Regions from separate parts of the Neobacillus sp. NPDC093127 genome, predicted to be linked through region 1. Evidence: riboswitches for the same ligand, from Rfam matches in the RefSeq annotation. Region 1 holds a riboswitch; the other holds the start of a gene.
The links. A riboswitch is a leader RNA that binds a small molecule or an ion and turns the genes downstream of it on or off. The one in region 1 is predicted to bind FMN.
Positions count from the first base shown of each region.

Region 2: linked by a shared signal. The riboswitch ahead of ribD (bifunctional diaminohydroxyphosphoribosylaminopyrimidine deaminase/5-amino-6-(5-phosphoribosylamino)uracil reductase RibD) and the one ahead of ACIQCO_RS14215 (ECF transporter S component) in region 1 are both predicted to bind FMN.

Region 1 is NZ_JBIVOP010000009.1:110,594-114,009, reverse strand. It holds gene ACIQCO_RS14225 (YpbB family protein) at 1-352, opposite strand, end outside; gene ACIQCO_RS14220 (ferredoxin) at 621-869, shown strand; gene ACIQCO_RS14215 (ECF transporter S component) at 1,172-1,747, opposite strand; FMN riboswitch at 1,909-2,043, opposite strand; gene ACIQCO_RS14210 (peptidoglycan DD-metalloendopeptidase family protein) at 2,185-2,946, opposite strand; gene ACIQCO_RS14205 (negative regulator of sigma-X activity) at 3,118-3,416, opposite strand, start outside.
Region 2 is NZ_JBIVOP010000015.1:85,531-88,946, forward strand. It holds gene ribE (riboflavin synthase) at 1-259, opposite strand, end outside; gene ribD (bifunctional diaminohydroxyphosphoribosylaminopyrimidine deaminase/5-amino-6-(5-phosphoribosylamino)uracil reductase RibD) at 269-1,351, opposite strand; FMN riboswitch at 1,503-1,636, opposite strand; FMN riboswitch at 1,782-1,914, opposite strand; gene ACIQCO_RS19615 (LapA family protein) at 2,578-2,823, opposite strand; gene ACIQCO_RS19620 (mannitol-1-phosphate 5-dehydrogenase) at 3,021-3,416, opposite strand, start outside.

The DNA.
Region 1 (3,416 bases):
AACTCAGCCTTTCCCAAAACAGCGTTGTGAGTGGGTGATACTCCCAGCCATTTAAATATTCGGGTATTGGATGGCTTCCTAAAAAAGACTTGCCAGCGGGCGTAAGAAGGAATCGCTGCTCACCATCATTATAGATCCACCCGCTTTCTTGCACCCATTGAATTATGTCTTCGAAGGATTCTCTTGATAGGGATTCGTATACTCCAAAAAAGTTTTTCAAAGAAAATAAGTGGGCATCTTGGATGGTTTGAGATGATTTTTTTCCGTTCAAAAGGTGAAAGATGGAATATATCGTCCTTTCTCCGTTTAATTGTGTTAAACAGTACAGAATTATTGATGCTAATTTCGCCACCCAAGCTCCTCCTCCCACACTTTTTTCGAATAATCTCGACAAAATGTCCTTTTTTTCTTATTTTATTCTACCATGAAATGATGATTCTTGTTGTCCGAAATTGTGGAAGTTTATTAAATTCAATTAAACAAACAATAGTATTTAAAAGCATTTTTCTATTGAAAAGTTGCTCATACAGTTTTACAATAGATATGAGTAATGCGTTTCCATTTTCACAATGGAAACCGAGGAAGAATAATTTTGTTATATTACTGGGAGGTTTTTTTTCATGGCAAAGTATACAATTGTGGACAAGGAAACTTGCATCGCTTGTGGGGCATGTGGCGCTGCAGCACCAGATATTTATGATTATGATGATGAAGGCATTGCATTTGTAACTCTTGACGATAATGAAGGTATCGTTGAAATTCCAGATGTGTTAATCGATGATATGATGGATGCTTTTGAAGGCTGCCCAACTGATTCAATCAAAGTTGCTGACGAATCATTTGATGGCAATCCAACTAAATTCGAATAATATTTTGTTAAGAATGTATTATTAAGCTACTAGCCCCCGCCTTTTTAGGAGGGGGTTTTTTTATTGGCTGTGTTAAAGAATATTGTTGATATTGATAACTATGTTGATCTTCGTTACAGGCGCGAGACTCCTGCGGGAGCAGCGGGACAGGTGAGACCCCGCAGGCGCTTTAGCGCCGAGGAGGCTCACCGCCCGCCCCGCGGAACGCGAAGCGCCTGGAACGGAAATCAACATTCACTTTTAACACAGCATTTTTATTAAAAAAAAGGCAAACAGGAGGAATCCTGAATGCCTTTCATTTACTATGCACTTTTTATAGTTGAAAATTTATTAATCCACGCCTGCATCCGGGTGAACAGCAACATAAAGACGAAAGACATGATAACTCCTTTTATGATATTGAACGGCAGGATTCCAGGTACCACATAGTTACGCATGTCAGGAAAATCTAAGAGGGCCGTATAGGCTGGGAGTATAAACAGATAATTTAATACACTCATCATAACCGCCATTGTGGTCGTGCCAAGTATTAACGCAAGTGTCATGCCCTTCCTCGTCTTTATTTTATTGTATACATAATATGTCGGTAAGATAAACAGAATACCCGCCAGAAAATTAGCAATATGGCCTACTGGAATCCCTGTTTGACTCCCGGCCGCAATATAATTTAGAACATTTTTGAAAAACTCAACTAATATTCCTGCAATCGGTCCAAAGAGTAACGTTGCAATCAATGCGGGGATATCGCTGAAATCGATTAATAAGAAACCTTGGAATGGCGGCAATGGAAAATTTAATAGCATTAAAAGATAGGCGATACTGCTAAGCATTCCTATTGTCACCATCGTTTTTACCTTTGTGTTCTTTGTGTTCTTCATTTTCCTCTCTCCTTTTTTGATCCATCGCTTAAGGAAGAGAGGTTCAGCAATTCAGATACCCTTGTAAAAAAAATACCCTCAAGATTTATTCTTGAGGGAGATTTACGAAGGCATGCTTAATAAACGTTCACCAATAAATATTTTTTGAACGTCTGCAGAACCTCCATCTTCTCCCATCCAGACTATACTGTCGGCTTTGGAATCTCACCAAATCCTGCCAAAAAAGGCTCGCGGGCTTAGAGTATTAGCTACTCAATACCGCCGATCGGGAATTTCACCCTGCCCCGAAGATAGATCGATATTAAATTACATGTTTATTATACTGGAGAAACGTCATTTTGTTAAGCGAAAGATTTCAGGTTTCTCTTTTTGGCTTGTTTTTCAACAATTCCGCGACAAAACCCGTGGACATATTTGTCCACGGGTCATCTGATAAATCATTGAATAACCAATACTTGTGTCGGTCTAATAAGATCAGAAGTAAGGTGGTTTATTTCTTTTATTTTCGTTATGGTAATCTTTTGTTTTTTTGCAATGGAGTACAAGGTATCGCCTTGTTTGACGATGTAGGTGGCAGCCTTTGATGAAATACTTGATTGTGATTTGCCCTCAACTTCCGGATGGAAGTTGGAACTTGCCGCTAAAACGTTTTCAACAATGCTTGCAATTCCACCCTGTACAGCTTCGCCGACGTCCGCTTTTCCAAGAAGACTTTCCGGATCCATTGCATATCTCTTATCATATCTCCATTCCATTTGATGGGTCTCAAAATGGAGATGGGTTCCGGTGGCTACTCCGGTTCTCCCCATTTTCCCGATGACTTCACCTTTTTTTACCGTTTGGCCAGGTATTACAGTCCGTTTATTTAAGTGGGCATAAACGGTTACCAAATGACTTGGATGTTTAATAAATACCACATTCCCGTATGTATTAGAATAATAGGCTTTCACTACTTCTCCACCGTCAACAGCCAGCACCGGAGTATCGATTTTCCCGGCTATATCGATTCCTTTATGTTTTCCCTGCCTCGTTCCAAATGTATCCGATATTACACCGTCTGCCGGCCAAATCCAGCGATCCTTCATTTCTTTTGTCTCGAGCCTACCCGCAGCCTCCGAATGTTTGCCGCCTAAGAACAATAAACTGATACAAAGTGCCATAATGATGGCAATCAAAAACCTTTTTATGTAGTCACGCATTTTTCATTTTCCTCCTTATAACTTGTCCCCACTCCCACACCATATGTTGGTTTATTCAGGTTTAGAACATATGGATTTGAGGAGCAGGACTAGAGCATACTTGTTATAATTTGGAGTACTCTTCAATTTTATGCAAAAAAAAATCAACCTATCTCGGTTGATTTTAAAATTCTAATGAATATCACGGAGGTTTGGAGCTACTGGCACCTTGGTCTCCTTTGTTAAATCAAATGGTCCAAGATGTGTTAATCGTGAATCCTTGACAACTACTTTTTCCAAGCCGAATTGTTTAGCTGTTAACAGCAGCGCCTCAAACGAAGCTAACGTAAGCTGGTCATCCTTCATCTCAATAATGTCCTTAAATGAAACAAATAATGTTTTGTCGATTATTGTTACATCGGATAACGGCTGTAAATGCTCCAGAGAGCTTGTTAACTTGTACGTGGGGTTATTGGTCTTCATATCCGCAA
Region 2 (3,416 bases), on a different contig from region 1:
TCGCCCGTTCCAAGTTGACCACATGGCCAATTTGCAATGACTGGATATTGGTTGCCTTCACCGTTTCCGGCATGACATCAACCGTAAACGCGTTGGTTGAAAAGGAGGTGACAGTTAAGCAGACGCCATTTACGGCGATACTGTCGCCCAAATGAATGTCTTCTACAATTTTTTGGGATTCTAACGTTAACTGCATGCTATGAGACCCGCTTTTCATCGCTTTGACCTTACCTAAATCTTCTACAATTCCTGTAAACATAAATTAACCTCATTTCAGTACCGACGTTATTTTCAGATCCTCGCCAATCATTTCTACATGTTGAAATTTCAATTCGAAAGCGTCTGTCATTTGCCGGACATCTAAATCTGCAAACATGGGTACTGCCTGATTCCCGCCGACAATTTTCGGGGCAACATAGGTTATCAGTTGGTTTACATACCTTGATTTCAAAAAGCTTGCATTGACGGTTTTGCCGCCTTCTACATATAGTTTCATCACCTGACGTTTTCCAAGCTCCGTTAGCAACTCGGTAATGTCGATGGTTGGCTGTGAAAGTTGTATGATTTCTACATGGGGCTGTTGAAAACTAGCCATCTTCTCAGGCGCTGCTTCCGACCCGGTAAAAATCCATGTTGGCGACTGCCCATCCGTGATGACCTTTTTATCGTACGGCATCGTTAAATGCGTATCTAAAATGATTCGAATCGGTTGTTTTTTCGTCTTGCCAAGCCGATTGGTTAGACTTGGATTATCCGCTAAAACGGTCCCAATCCCGACTAAAATCGCATCATATTTCTCTCTATCATTGTGTACATCTTGTTGTACTTCGCTGCCAGTAATTTGTTCACAAAAACCAGTTTGTGCCGATATATTACCGTCCAGCGTAATGGCCTGTTTCAATGTCACAAAAGGTTTATTTTGTTGAATAAAATGAAAGAATGCCTCATTTAACGCATCAGCCCGCTCTTTCAAAACACCTGTTTTCACTTCAATCCCAGCGTCTCTCATAAGGGCAATGCCTTTGCCTGCGACTAACGGATTGGGATCCATTGAGGCAATGACCACACGATGCACACCGAATTCTATCAGAGCCATCGCACATGGTGGTGTTTTCCCGTAATGACTGCATGGTTCGAGCGTCACATAAACAGTACTTCCTTTTGCCCGATTTCCTGCCATTTGTAGTGCATGGACCTCTGCATGCGGGCAACCTGCCTTCAAATGAGCACCGAATCCAATAATTTCTCCATCTTTCACTATCACAGCACCCACAACAGGATTCGGTGTAGTTTGTCCTTCAGCAGCTTGCGCTAATTTCAAGGCAAAATCCATATAAAACTCATCCGTCATCTTGATCCCCCTCCAATCACGGTTTTTCACAAAAATAAAACCCCTTAGAATAAGTCACTAAGGAGTTTAGGAGGAGAGTATGTAATAATGGCAGCACTAAATAAGCCTACTGAAGGTTATTTTTTCTTCAAAAGCTTAATACCATTGCTCATACATCCTTCTCCCATCCAGACTATACTGTCGGCTTTGGATTCACACCAAATCCTGCCTTTATGAAAAGGCTCACGGGCTTAGAATTTCTTCATCACCGTCGATTGGGACTTTCACCCGACCCCGAAGGACATTGCATATGAAATTTTGTTTTGGTTTTATAAAATATAAAACCCCATAGATTATCTCTACGGGGTGGTTAGGAGTTTTCTTGTTGTAAGCATCGCCAAATAAACCTTTTGAAGTGTGTTTTTCTTCATAAGGAAATAAAGCCTGCTCATCCGTCCTTCTCCCATCCAGACTATACTGTCGGCTTTGGATTCACACCAAATCCTGCCTTTAAAAAAGGCTCACGGGCTTAGAATTTCTTCATCACCGTCGATTGGGACTTTCACCCGACCCCGAAGGACTATTCATATTTATCACATATTATAGCACTGTTAGAATTAAAATTCACACTAAATGATTAACCTTATAATTAGCGGAATTCGTAATATGATTATAACTGCTGTAATTATGGAAGTAAAAAGTCAAACCAACTGTCCACCGTGGGCGTACAAATGTCCATGAGCGGTGCCTGACACCCCCTAATGACACCCTCTATATTTCAACAAATCTCTTAGTAGTTTTTTGATGAGAATCCCAGTATTTCAAGGAATACTGCATTTTCAATCAAACGATTGATTGGTTTTATTAAAATTAATCAATCGTTTGATTGAAATCGGACCTAGTGCTTATAAATAGAGGGTTTACACCTAAAAAGCAGTAAATATATCGTCGAAAATAGGATTCTTCTTATTTCTTTAACCGCAATCCGTGGCGAAAAATAAGTTTCTGCCACTCATAATACACGTTTCGACAGGAATTCCTCTATTTCCGTATTAACTAAACGTTTGATTGAATCATGACTAACTCCTTCTGCCGTTTGGCTTTTTCCCGGGAAATTGATAAAGATAATGTCGAAACCCGCTCGACATTTTTCATAGAATAAGGCCTCTTATAGAGATTCTAAATAAATGAAAAAAATCATTCCCCCATTGCTTTAATGCAATGAGGGAATGATTTTGAGTTAGGAGTTATTGGTCATCTGTTTTTACTGCAGACTTTTTCAAAGTCCTTTGAAGTTGATAAATTTTCATCATACCAATTAAACCAGCTAATAATGCTCCCAATAGGACTGACCCAATGATGACGAGGATCAATGGCCATTCCGCTTTTCCAAATAAGTAATTAACCGTTACAGGTTCAACATTAATAACTGAGAAAACCGCAATAATTAAGATCAAAAGTAGGACAACTATTAGGTTCCATTGCTTTTTCATACATCACCTCATAAAAAATTTTTTTATGGGACTAGGGACAGGCTTCTTGTCCCAAATGGGAAAAACCCTTTCGTTAAGTAAAAATCACTCTAAATTTATCCTTAAGTAAACAATTCCATTATACTAATCTTTTCAGTTTTCTCCAATTGCCGTTGCATTCAAAATAAAATAGGGACAAGGCGCCTAGCCCCTTGTCCCTATAATTGATGGTATTGCTCAATAATCCCTTTGACTAAAGAGGAAGTTCCGTCGAGTTGTGTCAGCTTCTCAATTGCTGCTTTTAATCCGTGTTCATTGATGGCCGCCTGAACTTGGACTGCTTCTTCATCCCCTTGAAAATCGTACATGAGAGCTGCGGCAATCCCTTTTAATAGATATTCAGGGTTCTTTCCGACGATCTCCTGGTATTGTCTTGCGGGACTAACGAGGCGATCGTTTGGTCCAAGCTTGCGGATTGGCGAGCGCGCTACTCTTGTCACTTCGTCAACAATATAAGAATTCGAGAAGCGTCCGATAATCTTTTGAATATATTTGTTATGTTCCTCTTCGTCAAAGCCGTATTTTTTAATTAGAAACGCACCGCTTTCTTTAAG